3 regions of the Pseudoalteromonas sp. MMG022 genome follow, and region 3 is predicted to be linked to each of the others. Evidence: predicted binding sites of a transcription regulator. Region 3 holds the regulator's gene; each other region holds the start of a gene.
The links. The regulator sigma-54, encoded in region 3, starts transcription at its own class of promoters, with help from an activator protein. The targets are predictions, from matches to a motif close to GTTGGCACGNNNNTNGNNT.
Positions count from the first base shown of each region.

Region 1 (5,741 bases), on a different contig from region 3:
GTACTCAACTATAAATATAATGGCGTACCATACGGAGAATATGTTTCAAAGAATCAAGAGCAAGGGGTGTTTGGTGAGATAAGCTATGATGGCTTGACCGCTGGTGTTAACCACTGGATCACGCACACTGGCTATGGCGTGCAGTTTAGTTTTGATAGGGGGCAGCCTAATGCTACCTGGAGTAAAAGAACTAACATGTATTACCTTGAATACGATCATGTTTTTTCTTCAGGCTTTGGAGTGAAAAGCTTCTTGCGCTATCGCACTGAACAGAGATACGGTAATTGGGCTGAGGCAAGCCCTGATAAAAACAGCGAAAACTCCCAATATTCGTTCGTCACCATTTCCGATTGGAACTCGTTTAACTCCTCTTGGCAAGCTCGTCAGGATTATGACTACCAATATTCAGACTCATTACATTTGGCTGCGGGAATTAAATACGAAAGAAAGGAATTAACCAAAGCTTATGAAATTTGTGGGTATTGGGCATCTGCGTACTGCTCATTAGAAGATGATGGACAGTTGGGACCTTATGGACTGGGCAAAGGGGTATATTATTCCACCGACAGCAGCATGCCTGTACTACTTGGTGCGTTGGGGGAAATGGACGAGTCTAATCTCATTCGAACTACAGACAGAGGCGCATATTTTAGAGCTAGTTTAAAAATGCCAGGTTGGTCGTTAAGTGGCGCCATTCGCTGGGATAATAATTCAACCTATGGCACATTCATCAAGCCCAGAGTGGCGGCTACTTATGATTACAATGAACGCAATACATTTAAGATAATTTATGCCACTGCTTTTCAAGAACCTGCACCCATTCAACTCTATGGCGGCTGGAATGGTCGCAATGCCAATCCTAACTTGTTGCCAGAAGAAGTTCGTGACTTGTCGTTAATATGGATGTATCAAAGTGGGGCATGGTTTAGTGATTGGTCAGCTTTTTATAGTAAATATAAAAACGTAATAAAAGAAGAAGCGGATAATGCGGGTAAAAGGGATGTAAAAGGAATTGAGTGGCGTGTTAAATATGAGATGGATAATCACTGGTTTGACGCAGCTCAGATAAGCAGTTACATAAACTACAGTTATACTGATGTTACGAGTTATATCAACTATGATCATCAGCGTGGCCGTTGGATAGGTAGTGGCAGCGCAGCCTGTAAGCAAGATAGCACGCTATGCGAAGAGTATCGATTGCCCTTGGGTGATATAGCGCCACACAAACTGAATATTGGTTTTAATGTGCCGGTTACTTCCCAATGGAGTGTAAATACTCGGTTTAACTATGTATCTTCTCGGCACCTTTACTTAAGAAACCCATTAAGAGCACAGGGAATTAAGCTTGGAGACTATTTGACAACGAACCTAAATTTGACGTGGCGCAGTGATAGGCTCAGTGTTCACGTTAAAATTAACAATCTATTTGATAGTCAAATATATCATTCTGGGCTTGGACCTGCCGACTCGGGCAATGCATTTACAAGTGCTGATGGTAACCTTTCACGCACTCAAGGGTTTTACAATTCAGTGTTGCCACAAGTGGGCCGTAATTGGGAAGTTGTCGTCACCGCCAGCTTTTAGCTCGTTGAAAAGCTCAAAAGGCGGGGGGCGCACTTTTGAGCTTAGTTTGTGTTATTAACAGTTTTCGTTTTCTGCTTTCGCTGCTTCTTTGAGGTTTTCACAAGCGTCTTCGACAGCGTTTTGAGCGTCAGTGACCATTTCATCAACCTCTTCGCCTGTTTCCTCGGCAGGGCCGTCAGAGCAACCAGCTAGTGTCAATAGTGTTGCTGCACCAAAGACTTGTATCAATGTTTTTAAGCTATTCATAATATCACCTTGTTCCTTTTGATTTATTTATTAACGACAGAAGAAATGACAGCACTAAAAAAGCAACGAAGATAAAGAACAAAATCTTCGCAATGCTAGCTGCTGCACCCGCGATGCCACCAAAACCAAATACAGCGGCAATAAGCGCAAGTACTAAAAAAATAAGTGACCAACGTAACATGGGAACCTCCTTTGTACTTAGGCTGTTAAGCCGTAGTTTCTTTCAGGCCTTTCATCTCATCATGGTTTGCCTGCATCACCGAGCGGATTTGATTGAGGGCGAGTGTACAGCTAGGTGGTAAGTCTTGCTTTAAAGCTCTGTCGATTTTTCTCAGTACTTTATCTTCGACCTCTTCAAGCTGAGAAAGGTAGGTATGCTCTTTATCCGTACTAATAAGCGAAATGACTTTAGTATAGGACTCTCGAAGTTCAACGCTTAACGCGTTGTCATCTTCAATTTTACCCTCATCGGCAACTATGAATTTTTGTAGCTCAGATACGGCCTGTGCCTTATCGAGAATATTTTTCTCAAAAATTCGTGCCAGTATAAGGTTGTCAATGTTCTTCTTGGCTTGCGTGTAAAACTCTACGCCTGCATTTAGTACTTTGATCAGTTCTTTAACTGTACTTAAATCATGATTGGGATGCGTCATATATTCTCTCCTTAATCTTCAACAAATTAAACTTTGCGTGTTCAAATATCATCAAGCATGTCCTATGCCATATTGTTTTTACTTTATTTTCATGTGGTTATGGGGTTTTTAACTAGGAAGATGTAATTTTTACTTAATGGTTGTAATCACTTCACGTAATTTTTGCATGATTGTGACTCATGTGATTTATAACAGTGTGTGATGGGTAAGCTTGGTACTTTAAAAAACGAATGAGCCTGTATTGCGACGTCTAGTGATAGCAAGTAGATGGATAACAGTGCAGTTGTTTGACATAGCCTGTCAAAAAGTTACAAAGGCCGTGAATATTTTACCTGTAAAAATTTCATGTTCAATGCAATAGAGGCGCATATAGAACTAAGGTTTTCTTTTATTTGTTTGATTTATATGATGTTTTACTTTTGGTATGCGTTGTGCTTCATCTAATTCGACCAAATAATTTAAGGAGAATGATTATGAAACGCACATTGATTACTATCGCATTGGCTTCAACTTTGGCTGCAACCTCAGCAAGCGCTAAAGATAACACGTGGGAGAAAGAAGCAAGCGATGCTTGGATAGATGGTAAAGCAGAAGCTACGCTGCTATTTAACACGAACCTAGATTCTTTTGACATCAACACCGATGTCAAGGGGGGGGTAGTTATCCTGACTGGTAAAGTTGAGCGTAGCGTAGATAAAAAACTCGCTGAAGAACTCGTTGAGGGGATCGACGGAGTAAAAGAGGTTGAGAACCAGATCACCATCGTTGAGAGCGCTCAGCAAGATAAAAGCAACCATATGGATAAGTCTACATTTACGGACGCTAAAATAGCTACCGTGATTAAAACACGCTTTCTATTTGATACGGATGTTGATGCCAGCGACATTGAAGTTGATGTTGAAAACGGCGAAGTAACATTGCGTGGGGAAGTGGCTTCTTCTTCAGAGAAGCAGCTCGCTGTAGCCATAGCGAAGAATACAGCTGACGTACGTGATGTTAATACAGAGCTAAAAATCGTTAAAGAATCTTAATTACCCAATGCTTAAAAGCGCTCCTATGAGCGCTTTTTTTATCACTAAATTTCAATTCACAACTTTCTATAAATACACAAGGAATTATTATGCGTAAATTCGCTTCAATTACCGCTGCGTCTATGGTTTTAGCAATGAGTGGGGTAGCATCTGCTGCACAAGGCAATTACTTTGATTTTAATGGTGAGCCTAAGGTGTATGCCGGTATTGGCTATGGTCAGTATTCGTTTCAGTGGGATGACAGAGAAAACGATACCAGCTTTGATGAAGATGAGTCGATGTTAAAGGGTTATATCGGTACGGCTCTAAATGAATACTTTAGTGTTGAGCTTGCCTATCAAAACTTTGATGAAGCTAGTGATATCGATAGCAATGCAGAGCTTGATGGTGTCTCGTTAGCTGCGCGTTTTTCTGCGCCACTCAGTAATAGATTTTCACTCTATGCAAAAGGAGGGTGGCTTGAGTGGAATGCTGATATTTATGCCAATATTCCAGAAGTAGGTAGGGTTGGTACTGAACTTGATGGCGGCGATTGGTTTTATGGTGCGGGTGTTGCCTTCGCTGTGACTAACAATGTAAACATGCGACTGGAGTATGAGCGCTACGAGCTGGATGATAGAATAGACCCGAATATGGATGTGGCATCTTTGTCTGTTGAATATGTATTTTGACGTACAATTATTCCAAACATAGTGCCCAGTTTACATGTTGTTTTTCACCGCTGTGATTTATCATAGCGGTGTTTTTATTTAAATAAAGAGCGCAAGGTTCAACAGGGAAAGGCGCACGTATTTAAGTTAACCTTACTTATAGCAAGCGTGTTAAATGATTAAAAATCTTTGGCTTTGGTATCAGGCCATTTTTAACGTTCTTTAGCGAGTCAAATTACTCATCATGCTTTTGCATATCCTGCAAGGTCTTCCCACCCTTAGCATTAAAATCAAGCGTGCGAATAGGAAATGGTATGAGGATATCGTTCTCATTGAGTGCCTTATTGATGGTAACAATGGCTTTGTGACGAATATCCATAAAGTTCCCGTTGCCTGGATATGCTATCCAAAACCAAACGAGTAAATTTATTGCACTATCACCAAAGTGGCTGGCATAGACAGCGGTTTCTTGTTTGTTTATAACAAACTCATGCTCATTAATCGCTTTTTCTATAACATCTCGAGCTTTGTCAATATCGTCGGCATAAGATATACCGACGGCTACCTCTATACGCCTCTTACCTGTACTCGAATAGTTTTTAAGGTCATGTTTGAAAAGTATTTTATTTGGGATTATATGAAGCTGTCCATAGAAGTTCTCGATTAGCGTATTACGCAGGTTGATTTGTTTAACCGTACCAAAGGTATCACTTGTTTCTACGATATCACCTACCCTAAACGGCTTACGTATCCCCATGACGACACCCGCAATGAGGTTTTCTGTCATATCTTGAAATGCAAAACCGATAGCAAGCCCAATAATTCCTGCACCAGCTAAAAGTGACGCGACCGCACCAGAGAGCCCCATAATATCCAAAGCGAAGAAAAAGCCTATGGCTATTACAACCAGCTTAATGATTGCCGCTAGTAACCCTGCGACTTGAACAGAGTTAGATGCCCTTTTGAGTAGCTTGAGTGACCACTTAGCAATTAGGCTGGATAAGAAAAGAAATAGTACAAAAATAATGATGGCAACAATGAGGTTGGGTACATTTTTAATGCTTAGTTCAACCCAAGCTTCTACTTTTTCATGTATGAGCTGCCAAAACTTCTCTAACGATAAAATATCCATATGGCTTCACCGTGTTAAATTGAAAGGTACAGTGTCGCAGTTATTATGCCAACCAGCCCTTAATTAAAAGTTAGTTGAAACAACATGTTGTGAGCGATGCGTGGAGAGGGGCGGGAAGGTGGTAAATTTTTACCTGTAATTTCTTCACAATGTTGGAAGAACCTACATCACAAATGAGTGGTACGCTAAGGTGTAAATATTAATACTTTAATTATGATTGTTTTTCTCTGTGGTGTGCGACACGCTTGCTTTCAGCACGAGTAACTTTTCAAGCACACGTATTCACTTTGTCGGGTACGAAAATTGTACAGTGTAAATTTTTCTCACTCAGACTGTATAGGTTACAATTCAATATTGAGTTTTTATATAAGACTTTGATTTTTAAGTTATTTAAGTTTGGCCTGTTGATTGCTTTATACAAGTGACATTTACTTTTTATAAGGAT
Region 1 covers NZ_JAKFZQ010000012.1:40,645-46,385, forward strand. Annotated here, with positions in the region: gene L1070_RS12220 (TonB-dependent receptor) at 1-1,584, shown strand, start outside; gene L1070_RS12225 (hypothetical protein) at 1,639-1,830, opposite strand; gene L1070_RS12230 (DUF1328 family protein) at 1,835-2,011, opposite strand; gene L1070_RS12235 (PA2169 family four-helix-bundle protein) at 2,037-2,483, opposite strand; gene L1070_RS12240 (BON domain-containing protein) at 2,957-3,514, shown strand; gene L1070_RS12245 (outer membrane beta-barrel protein) at 3,604-4,185, shown strand; gene L1070_RS12250 (mechanosensitive ion channel family protein) at 4,400-5,296, opposite strand.
Region 1: a site for sigma-54 is predicted at 2,902-2,920, ahead of L1070_RS12240 (BON domain-containing protein). Genes of this name have one in related genera too.

Region 2 (5,741 bases), on a different contig from region 3:
GCTGCCTCATTATGTGCTACAAAGCGCAAATATCGTCTTGTCCAGCGTCAATTAAAGCATAATTAAGTTGCTGACTTTTATAAAAAAGTATTGAAATTAAAGAAGCCAAAGGGCTATACTTTTAGTCACTTTGGCCCCTTAGTTAAATGGATATAACAGTCCCCTCCTAAGGGATAGTTGCAGGTTCGATTCCTGCAGGGGCCGCCAGCTCTTAATACCCATCTCAGATCAGATTTTACATAGCGACAGTTCCATTTATAGCCAGCCCCATAAAGTCATCGATCTTATACTCGCCTTTTATTCTAACTAGGGTGGGCATATGAACACTGATTTTATTATTAAAGCGCTAGATTTAGAGCTTTTCACACCACTGATGTCTTTGGATCAGAGCGCGTTAGCTGCGGTCGATGCTAGGTGGGTTTATGTGGACTCTATGCCAGGCTTCCCATGTCGTGTTTCTTTAGTTGATGCACAGGTTGGGGAGCGAGTTATGCTTGTGCACTTTTTTCATCATGATAGTACTTCTCCTTATCGTTCATCTGGCCCAATCTTTGTAAGAGAGCAGGCAAAAACAGCTAACCTATCGGTGAATGAGATCCCCGAAGTACTGAGCCAGCGATTACTGTCATTGCGAGGGTATAGCGCACATCATGACATGTTGGAAGCCGTTATTGTACAAGGGGAACAGGTAAAGGGAGTGATACATCAGATATTCGCTAATCCAGAAATTGATTACGTGCACATTCACAATGCGAGCCCTGGGTGTTATAGCTGTGTAGCTTATCGAGCTGAGAGCTATTGATAGTCGGTTGATCTAGGTGGCGCGAAGAAACCGCGCTACCTAGTGAATTAAAGTTACTAGTTATCCAGAGCAAAACTCTCTTCGCTTTTGACTTGTACTTGTACAATATCATTGAGTTGTACATTGCTAAGCGGGCGAGTATTTAAGTTTACCGCTGTTGCACTTTGCATATTTACATTGACTACTTTGAGCTGGTTTATTGTTTTTGTCGTTGAGTTAATGATATTGCCATTACCCATCATGATATCGCTGCGATGCATGATAGTTAATACCTTGCCAGGTTCCAGGCCATGATCTTTACCTAAGTTGATGACAACCTGCTCACTGTCTAAATATAGAATTTTACCTTTAGTGGGAATGCATGACACAGCTGTATTGAGGTCTTGACTCACTTTATTAAAAACTTCCTGAATGCGCTGCCCATAATGAGAGCGCCAAAATTTTTCGCTGTATACATCAATTAATTCAGTCTTTTCGAAAGGCCAAATCCCTTGAGTTGTATAGTGTTGGTACCATACTTTTTCAAAGGTCATGGCATCATAAAGCGCAAAATCTATCTTAAAACTTCTCAGGTATTCATCATCTTGCCAGAACGCGTAGTCGTTATTGAGTTTATCCAACCCAGCTACATCTGTGATTTGACTTAGTAGTACATATTGGCTGTTACTATTCATGGCAATCGTTTCAACAAGCAAGTGATTGTAGTCAAACTGTTGCGTAAAATACTCTTGCACGTTTATTGCGGTATTCAAGTAAGGGATAGGCTTAACCGCATTGGTGCGCTCGTTCAGAGTATTAAACAGTCTTTGTGACACCGATTTAGATATGTCAAATATTTGACCCAGTCTTGCTTGGTGCGGCTGAGTTAGCTGACTTTGCGTGATGGCTATTTGCTTATTAAATTGTTGTGCTAAACATTGTCCCTTTGTCGCATAAATATCTAAATGTAGTGTGACGGTATATTGATCTTGCTCTTTACTTTCACTGACGAGGTTAATTTGTTGAATTTCACCATGAGATTTTATTTTCAAATCATCTTGAGCCAAGACCCCATCAGCAACGCTTTGCACGCTAGTCACGGTTGCTCCTGAGAATATAAGTGCTTGTGTGATAGCATCTTTTACGGCTGCTTGACGAGCTTGAGATACATCACGCCCTTGGGTGCTAGCATAGCCAACTACCTCATACCACTCAGCCTTAACGCCTAAGCTCATCACACATAGTGCGAATAATGTGATTGCCTTCATCATAATATAGAACCTCGAAAGATTGATAGTTAACTAAAGCAATTCATGTACCATAATTTTTGGCAAGGATTGTGCATCGTGAAATGCATTATTTTTATGAGGTGAGCAAAGATGGACATCAGTAGAACGATAAATCTAGCTAATTTTATAGTGACGGCAAGTTTACTGTTTATTCTAACTGGTTGTAGTAGTGTTTTCGACAAGCATATTGAATACGAGTACATTGAACCAGATCATTACCCCGTGTTAAAAGCAATTGGGTATGCGCCATTGAGTGCTCAGCCTGGAGAAAATGACACGCAAAAAATGCTTATGGCTGTTAAGGTTTCAAAACTAGAAGCATATCGTGAACTGACTGAGCAGGTTTATGGCCAAAATATCTCGTCAACGATGACGGTAAAAGGTGCGATAGCACAAAACGATGGATTGCAGAGTCAAGTGAATGGTGTCATTCGAGGCGCAAAAGTAGTGAAGAGCTATTCAGCAGGCGACACATATGTGACAGAACTTGAGCTTGATATGAAGCGTGTACATGATTTGTACATTACTCAAGTGAAACCTAGAAAAATCAAGCGGGTTACTTATTACTGATGTGGCTTGAGGCTCTGTTAATCACAGAGCCTGACGATCATGCTTTTAGATTTTTAACGAGTTCGTTATTTCGTGAAACGACAGCACCATCTTGGCTGTAGGTAACGGAAGAGGGCACACCTATCAAAATATCTTTTAACTCTCTTACACTTAGATGTGCTAAGTGTGCTGCATGCGCATTTACTTCGTTTTTGTGCTTACACTCTCGCAGTAGTGCATCAATTTTTGAAGCGTAATCTTTGGCTTCTTGTTGTTGAAATAAACTCTTATCAAAGCCTGACAGTTCTTTGTCAACTTTTTGAATTGTGTTGAGTAGCTGTAACTTTTCCTTAGCGAGACCCTTCAGTCCATCACCTTTCTTGGCCGCCAACGCATCAAGCTCACTATCTAACAACAGGGTCAGAGTTGTTAAATGAGTGAGCTGCTTCTCTAGCTTATGTATGCAAAGTGAGAGTTGATCATCCATACATGTCAAACTCGAATGCAGCAATATTCTTCGCCAACTTTTGAGCGTCTATTTGATACTTGCCTTCGCTGATAGCTTTTTTAAGTTCAGCTACCTTTTCATTGTCAAATGCTGGCGCATCTTGCGCTTTGTCCTGCAGGCTTTTCAACTGCTTAGCTTGAGGTGTTAGGCTAACAGAATCAGATGCGGCTTTTTCAGGCGCTTTAGTTTGCGCATTGCTACTCGCATTTGCTTCATTTTTTTGCAACTCAGCTTTTTGTTGCTTAATATTATTAAGCACGCTGCTAGATTGCGTTTGACCTTTAACGTTATTTACCATGATTGTGACCCAAAAATTACTTTCTTGTTTAGAATATCGGCTGCTACTTGTATAACTTTAGCAAAAATTTTAGATATTGACCTCAACAGAATCAACATCTTTTACCCTTGCCGAAAGTATTTTTCCAGACTTTTGATTTTTAACTTGAATTTGCTCACCGATGTTTCCATCTTGCAAAGCTATTCCCGTTGTTTTAATAGTCAAAGTTGCTGTTTTGGCATAAATGCTGACGATATCGCCTTTACATACCATGCAGATTTGATGCATCCCAATAGGCATACCTTCTCGCAAAGTTCGCTTACTTCGGCTGCCGATTAGTAAATTTTTATCGTCTATGTATGAAGCTCTGACGAAGTGCTTGGCTCTATACTCCAATTTTAGGTGCTCTTCAGTCAACAGTTCGCCTTTGGAAATAAGGGCATTACTGACGATGACAGGGAATAGTTCCTCAACACGAATATGAACGTACTGTGTCCAACCAGATAAATCGTCACATTTAAGTTGTACGGTTACCTGCCGATTAAACGGTGGCGACGCATTTGTAGATATATCGATTGGTTGCTCGCAGTAACGGGTTGGAAGTCTTGCATCCAAAGGAATTGCACTGATTTGAAGTTTACTATCAGGCTTCATTGCAATTAAGTCTGCAATATAGGTCCTAGCAGCTTCTTCAAGTGCTTGATTGTTGTAATTTTGAGCATAAACTTCACAACTGAGTAGAATATATACCATTGTGGAAAAAAACCCGAAGGTTTTGGTTTTTTTTAACAAACTCATGATGTTTCGACTATGCTTATCATGTGAAAAAGGGTATAAAGATTTTGCGTTAATTGTGGCACCTCTTCAAGAGTTAAAGTTCCTTTATTAGCGTCTGCAAGTATCGTTCCGTTAAGCAATGTTATAGGTAGGAGATTGAGATGGCAGGTATTTTAGACTCAGTAAACCAACGGACACAGTTGGTTGGGCAAAACCGCCTAGAGTTGTTGCTTTTCAGGCTTAAGGGTCGACAACGTTTCGGCATTAACGTATTTAAAGTACGTGAAGTGCTCCAATGTCCACCATTGACAAACATGCCTAAGTCAAACCCTTTCGTTAGGGGAGTAGCACATATTAGAGGGCAAACCATATCGGTGATAGACATGTCTTTGGCTGTAGGTGGCCCGCCTATTGAAGACATCCATAACTGCTTTATCATCATTGCCGAATACAATCGCTCTGTTCAAGGGTTTTTGGTTGGTGCTGTAGAGCGCATCGTAAATATGAACTGGGAAAAGATCATGCCACCGCCTTCGGGTGCAGGCCGTTATTCATACCTTACCGCGGTCACTGAGATTGAAAATGAACTAGTTGAAATATTAGATGTCGAGAAAATTCTCAATGAGATATGTCCTGTGGATACCGAGGTTAGTCAAGACATAGTATCAGATGGCGAAATGCAAAAAGATTTAGGTGAGCGAATTGTTTTTATTGCTGATGACTCAGCGGTAGCGCGAAATCAGGTAAAACGAGCACTTGAGCCGTTAGGTGTACAAACTGAGCTTGCTAAAAACGGTAAAGAAGCGCTATTGAGGCTTCGGGAAATCGCTGAAGTGGATTGTCAAAATAATATTACCGAGCGAGTAGGTTTACTTATTTCTGACGTTGAAATGCCTGAAATGGATGGTTATACATTAACAGCAGAAATAAAAGCGGATCCAAAATTGGCACCCTTACACGTTATCTTACATACTTCCTTGAGCGGGGTATTTAATCAGGCCATGATCGAAAAGGTCGGTGCAGATGATTTTATCGCAAAGTTTAACCCGGATGAATTGGCAGCTGCCGTTAAAAAGTGGGTTCACTGTGACTAATGAATGGCGGTAATACTTTGGAAAATAAACACCTTCAACAAAGCGAATACGATCAATTCAGAACTTTTCTAGAGCAGCAGTGTGGTATCGTACTTGGCGATAACAAACTTTATTTAGTGAAAAGTCGTTTGGCACCATTGATGGCTCGATTTGGTGTTGATACGTTATCTGCATTGGTCAGTAAGACTTTAAGCCCTCATGAGCGGCAATTACGTGCCGCGGTGGTCGATGCTATGACCACCAATGAGACTTTATGGTTTAGGGATGCCTATCCATTTGAGTTACTAAAAACTAAGATCTTTCCTGAATTTAGCGATTTAAGAAGGCCAGTTAAGATATGGTCAGCGGCCAGTTCATCAGGACAAGAGCCATATTCTATTGCCATGTCTGCGAGCGAATTTCAAAGCAAAAGCCCAGGTGGTCTAAAGATGGGTGTCCAAATAACGGGCACCGATATTTCTAATAC
Region 2 covers NZ_JAKFZQ010000003.1:153,935-159,675, forward strand. Annotated here, with positions in the region: gene L1070_RS03875 (FlgO family outer membrane protein) at 1-55, shown strand, start outside; tRNA gene L1070_RS03880 (tRNA-Arg) at 133-207, shown strand; gene L1070_RS03885 (DUF1203 domain-containing protein) at 320-802, shown strand; gene L1070_RS03890 (flagellar assembly protein T N-terminal domain-containing protein) at 859-2,052, opposite strand; gene L1070_RS03895 (LPP20 family lipoprotein) at 2,161-2,640, shown strand; gene flgN (flagellar export chaperone FlgN) at 2,678-3,106, opposite strand; gene flgM (flagellar biosynthesis anti-sigma factor FlgM) at 3,099-3,425, opposite strand; gene flgA (flagellar basal body P-ring formation chaperone FlgA) at 3,495-4,202, opposite strand; gene L1070_RS03915 (chemotaxis protein CheV) at 4,343-5,275, shown strand; gene L1070_RS03920 (protein-glutamate O-methyltransferase CheR) at 5,293-5,741, shown strand, end outside.
Region 2: a site for sigma-54 is predicted at 2,108-2,126, ahead of L1070_RS03895 (LPP20 family lipoprotein). Genes of this name have one in related genera too.

Region 3 (5,741 bases):
TTGATGGCAATTCTAGAAACGAGGAACTCACTAAACAAAGAAGCCCGAGAGCAGGTTTTAAACGAGTTATTGGATGAGTTCAACATCCAGCATATTCGTGACAGTTTAGGTATGGCTTTATCTGGAGGTGAGCGCCGTCGTGTTGAAATTGCTCGCGCTTTAGCCGCAAATCCAAAATTTATCCTCCTAGATGAGCCTTTTGCTGGTGTTGATCCCATTTCAGTGTTAGATATAAAGAAAATAATCGAACATTTAAAAAATAGAGGTATCGGTGTACTTATTACCGATCACAATGTTCGAGAAACCCTTGATGTATGTGAAAAAGCCTACATAGTATCACATGGTGAACTGATCGCATCTGGGACGCCTGAACATGTTTTGGCGGATCAAACAGTAAGAGATGTCTACCTTGGTGAACAATTCAGGCTATAGTTAATATACGCTTGGTCACAACAATAAAATAGAGAATAAGAAGGATTGTTAAAGGTACATGAGGCAATCGTTACAGCTGCGCATGGGGCAGCAACTTACCATGACACCGCAATTACAGCAGGCCATTCGTTTGCTGCAATTGAGTACGCTGGATCTACAACAAGAAATTCAAGAAGCGCTGGATAGCAACCCCCTTCTTGAAATAGAAGAGTCTGATTCCGATTCTGAGCTTGATAGTGATGCTCAAGAAAAAAATGGTAAAGATAATAGCCAGGACGATGCAAGCCAAGATCAGGACACCTATGAAGCAGAGGCCGTTAGCGACTATGAAATGGACTCTGATGCGGCGCTGAGCAAAGATACCGTCAGCGATGAATTGGCCATGGATGTTACTTGGGATGAGTACATGAGTGCCGCCCCTGCAGCCAGCAGCGGCCCTATGCCTGAAGACGAAACCGTTTATCAAGGCGAAACCACTGAAACCCTTCATGAATACTTAATGTGGCAACTTGAGCTCACTCCTTTTAGTCCAACGGATCATGGCATCGCTGTCGCAATCGTAGAGGCAATTGATGATAACGGTACTCTGACACTGAGCACCGAAGATATTCTAGAGAGCCTTAATGACGGCAATACTGAAGAGCTTATTGAACTTGATGAAGTAGAAGCAGTACTAAAGCGTATTCAATTGTTCGACCCAGTCGGTATTGGTGCACGCAGTTTGCAAGAGTGTCTCTGCATTCAGTTAAACCAATTTGACCCAAAAACAACACCTTGGCTCCAAGAAACCAAAATGATACTCAACGAGCACATTGATCTTTTAGCGAGCCGAGATTATCGCACCTTGATGAAAAAGACCAAGCTCAAGGAAACTGAGCTCAAAGAAATTATGACGTTGATTCATTCGCTCAATCCAAAACCCGCAGCGAGTATTATTCGGGAAGAGTCAGAATATGTAATCCCAGATGTATCAGTTAAAAAAGTCAAAGGTCGCTGGGTTGTTGAGTTAAATCCCGATTGTATGCCAAAAATCAGAGTGAATGATCACTACGCGGCAATGTCACGCTCAGTGAAATCCAGCACAGACAGTCAGTTTATACGCTCACATCTTCAAGAAGCTAAATGGTTCATTAAAAGCTTAGAAAGCAGAAATGAAACTTTAATGAAAGTTACTAATTGCATTGTGCAACAACAACAGGCATTCTTTGAACATGGCCCTGAAGCAATGCGGCCTATGGTGTTAAATGATGTAGCTGAAATGGTAGAGATGCACGAGTCAACCATCTCTCGAGTTACGACTCAAAAGTATATGCATACACCTAGGGGCATTTTTGAGTTGAAATACTTCTTCTCAAGCCATGTGAGTACAGAAAACGGAGGAGAGTGTTCATCCACTGCGATTCGAGCACTTATCAAAAAGCTAGTAGCTGCAGAAAATACCGCGAAACCATTAAGCGATAGTAAAATAGCAGATATCCTAGCAGAGCAAGGAATAAAGGTGGCCCGACGCACCATAGCCAAATATCGGGAGTCGTTAGCCATTCCACCGTCCAATCAGCGTAAGAGCTTGATTTAGACGTAATACCAAAGAAGGAAAATGCTTATGCAACTAAATTTAACTGGTCGTCATGTAGAAATCACTGATTCATTAAGAGACTATGTAACCAACAAGTTTGCGAAGCTGGAAAGGCATTTTGATCACATCAACAATGTACATGTGATCTTAGATGTTGAAAAGCTGGTCCAAAAGGCCGAAGCCACTTTACACGTCAATGGTGGAGAGTTATTTGCATCAACGGAACATCAAGATATGTATGCTGCGATCGATGGCCTTATCGATAAGTTAGATCGCCAAGTAATTAAACACAAAGAGAAGCTTACTCGACACTAATCATGAAATTAAGCTCACTTATCAATAAGGACTGCAGTAAAGCTGCGGTCCTTTTTAATAGCAAAAAACGGGTTCTCGAATACATCAGTGAGTTAGCGCATGAACAACTCCCAGAGCTAAGCCAACATGACATACTAAATGCATTGATGAGCCGAGAAAAATTGGGGAGTACTGGTATTGGTAAGGGCATCGCAATCCCTCATGGCCGAATCGAGGGTATCGACGAAGTTACCGCTATGTTACTCGTAAATCAGCAAGGAATCCCTTTCGATGCCATTGATAACCGTCCCGTCGATATATTTCTCGCACTGATAGTCCCAGATGGTGATAATCAACAGCACTTGAAAACCCTTGCAGCCATTGCCGAAAAGCTAAATAATAAAGAATTCTGTAAACAACTGCGCAATGCTGGCAATGATGAGGAACTTTATGCCATTATTGCTTCAGCAGACTAGGTTACCAAAGGGAGCATAATGGAACTAATCATCATTAGCGGTCGTTCCGGTTCTGGAAAATCCGTTGCCTTACGTGTACTCGAAGATTTGGGGTATTACTGTGTTGATAACATTCCTGTTAATCTACTGCCCTCACTAGTGCGCAGCGTATCTGACAATTACGATAAAATAGCCGTCAGTATTGATGTACGCAACCTGCCAAAAGAGCAACAAGACTTTAATGATATACTTGAGTACTTACCGGGTTTTGCAAACCCAATGTTGTTTTACCTTGATAGTGACGACAATACACTCATCAGACGCTTTTCCGAAACTCGCCGCCTGCATCCGCTATCAATACATGATCTGCCCTTAGATTTAGCAATAAAAGCAGAAAAAAAACTACTTGATGTACTCACCACTCGTGCAGATGTCCTGATAGACACCACAGATTTGAGTGTTCACCAACTCGCAGAAACCATTCGAGAGCGAATTTTAGGTAAGAAAGATAAACAACTTATCGTTACATTTCAATCATTTGGGTTTAAGCATGGCATACCTAAAGAGGCTGACTTTGTTTTTGACGCACGCTTTTTGCCAAACCCTCATTGGGAACCCGAGCTCAAGCCATTGACCGGTTTAGATCAACCCGTAAAAGACTACTTGGCAAGTCACAGCATTGTGCAAAAATTTACATGGCAAATTCAAACTTTCGTGCAAACTTGGCTACCCCACCTTGAGCGCAACAACCGTAGTTATTTAACCATCGCTATCGGTTGTACAGGTGGACAACATCGCTCTGTCTATCTAGCACAAACCATTGGTGAGAGCTTTGCACGTACGCACCCAAACATTAAAATCCGCCATAGAGAACAAGATACCTGATATTATGCGTTGTGAAGATACTTTCTTAATTCAGAATAAATGTGGATTACATGCCAGAGCCGCGTCAGTACTCGCACAGTTAGCAGTGAAGTTCGATGCACAAATTACTCTATACCAAGATGATAAATCTGCCGATGGCAACAGTGTGCTTGCATTGCTACTACTAGAAAGTAGCCAAGGCAAAGAGGTTAAAGTCGTTTGTGACGGACCAGATGCGCAGGGAGCACTTCAAGCGATTGGTGAGCTAATTGCCCAAAAGTTTCATGAGCAAGAATAAGTTAGCAGGCTTATACTCTATATAAAAACCACTTAGATACTTGGTAAGCAGGCAGAATTTACGTTAAACTCTTAGGCAATGAGTTGTGCCTGACTTTCTCTGTCATACCTTAGCTGGCTCTTCAGCTTCTCCTTAAGGCACTGCGTTAAAATAACAACAGTATTTGAAGGAAGCCTATGCCTGAAGCCCTTGAACAAGACTATACACTGCAACAACTGCAACAAGTAACGCAGGCTTTAAATAGTGGACAGTTTGTTCAAGTCAGACGCATTTTGGCTGAAACTGCACCGTGTGATACTGCACTACTGCTAGAGTCCTCTCCACACAAGGTTCGTCGCCAACTTTGGCAACTGGTCGACCCAGATATTCAAGGTGATGTACTAGAAGAGCTATCGGAAGATGTTCGTCTTAGTATCATCGTCCAGATGGAACCTGAGCTCATCGCCGCCGCCACCGAAGATATGGATGACGATGACCTTGGGGAAGTACTGAGAAGCTTGCCTGAAACCGTCTACCAAGATGTGGTCGGTGCGATGGATGCCCAAGATAGAGAGCGTGCAACTCAAGCTCTATCTTATCAGGAGCGCTCAGCCGGTGCCTTGATGAACACCGATACCGTTACCATTCGTCCAGACGTCTCGTTAGATGTGGTGCTAAGATACCTAAGGCTCAGAGGCGAACTGCCAGATGGTACCGACGATCTCTATGTGGTTGATAAAGACAACTGCTTTATTGGTGCTTTATCACTTAACAGCTTGCTGACAAACTCACCAGATCAGCTGGTCCGTGATTTGATGGACACTGATAAAGAATCTATTCCTATCACCATGGAAGAAAAAGAAGTGGCACAACTATTTGAACGCCACAATTGGATTTCTGCTGCTGTAGTTGACGATAATGCGCATTTGTTAGGTCGTATCACCATTGACGATATCGTTGATGTTATTCGTGAAGATGCCGAGCACAGCCTGATGAGCATGGCTGGTCTTGATGATGAAGAAGATACCTTCGCACCGGTGTTCAAAAGTTCGAAACGTCGTTCTATCTGGTTGGGGATCAACTTACTTACGGCTCTTTTAGCGGCTTTTGTTGCCAGCTTCTTTGAAAGTACCCTCGATATTCTGCCATTTTTGGCAGTACTCAATGGAATAGTTCCTAGTATGGGTGGCGTCGCTGGGAGTCAAACATTAACTTTGGTTATTCGCGGTATTGCCTTAGGCCATATTAACCAAACTAACCAACGATTTATTCTCGGTAAAGAGCTGGCCATCGGCGCGCTCAATGGTGTGTTATGGTCTATTCTCATTGCTGGCGTCGTTGCCTTGTGGCAGTGGGATTTTGTGTTGGGTGCTGTAATTGCTTTCGCTATGTTTATGAATTTACTCGCGGCTGGTATTGCAGGTGCGAGTATTCCTATTATTTTAAAACGCATGAACATTGACCCAGCATTAGCAGGGAGTGTGGTATTGACTACCGTCACAGATATTGTGGGCATTTTCGCCTTCTTAGGTACAGCGACCTGGTTCTTAATTTAGTCAGATATGGGGGCATCTACCCCCTTATCTACCTTTTAGGCTCCCGCCACTTGCATCGAGTCAATTAAAATCGACCCCGTTTGGACGCTGCCTCGATATTCAATGTCTCCACCGATTGCTTGAATGCCTTTGAACATGTCTGCCAAATTACCCGCTATGGTGATCTCACTGACAGGGTATTGGATTTGGCCATTCTCAACCCAGAACCCAGAAGCACCTCGGGAGTAATCGCCTGTGACGGTGCTTACTCCTTGCCCCATCAGCTCAGTGACCAACAACCCAGTTCC
Region 3 covers NZ_JAKFZQ010000004.1:101,613-107,353, reverse strand. Annotated here, with positions in the region: gene lptB (LPS export ABC transporter ATP-binding protein) at 1-432, shown strand, start outside; gene L1070_RS04925 (RNA polymerase factor sigma-54) at 491-2,008, shown strand; gene hpf (ribosome hibernation promoting factor) at 2,036-2,323, shown strand; gene ptsN (PTS IIA-like nitrogen regulatory protein PtsN) at 2,326-2,778, shown strand; gene rapZ (RNase adapter RapZ) at 2,797-3,642, shown strand; gene L1070_RS04905 (HPr family phosphocarrier protein) at 3,647-3,919, shown strand; gene mgtE (magnesium transporter) at 4,096-5,454, shown strand; gene pmbA (metalloprotease PmbA) at 5,490-5,741, opposite strand, start outside.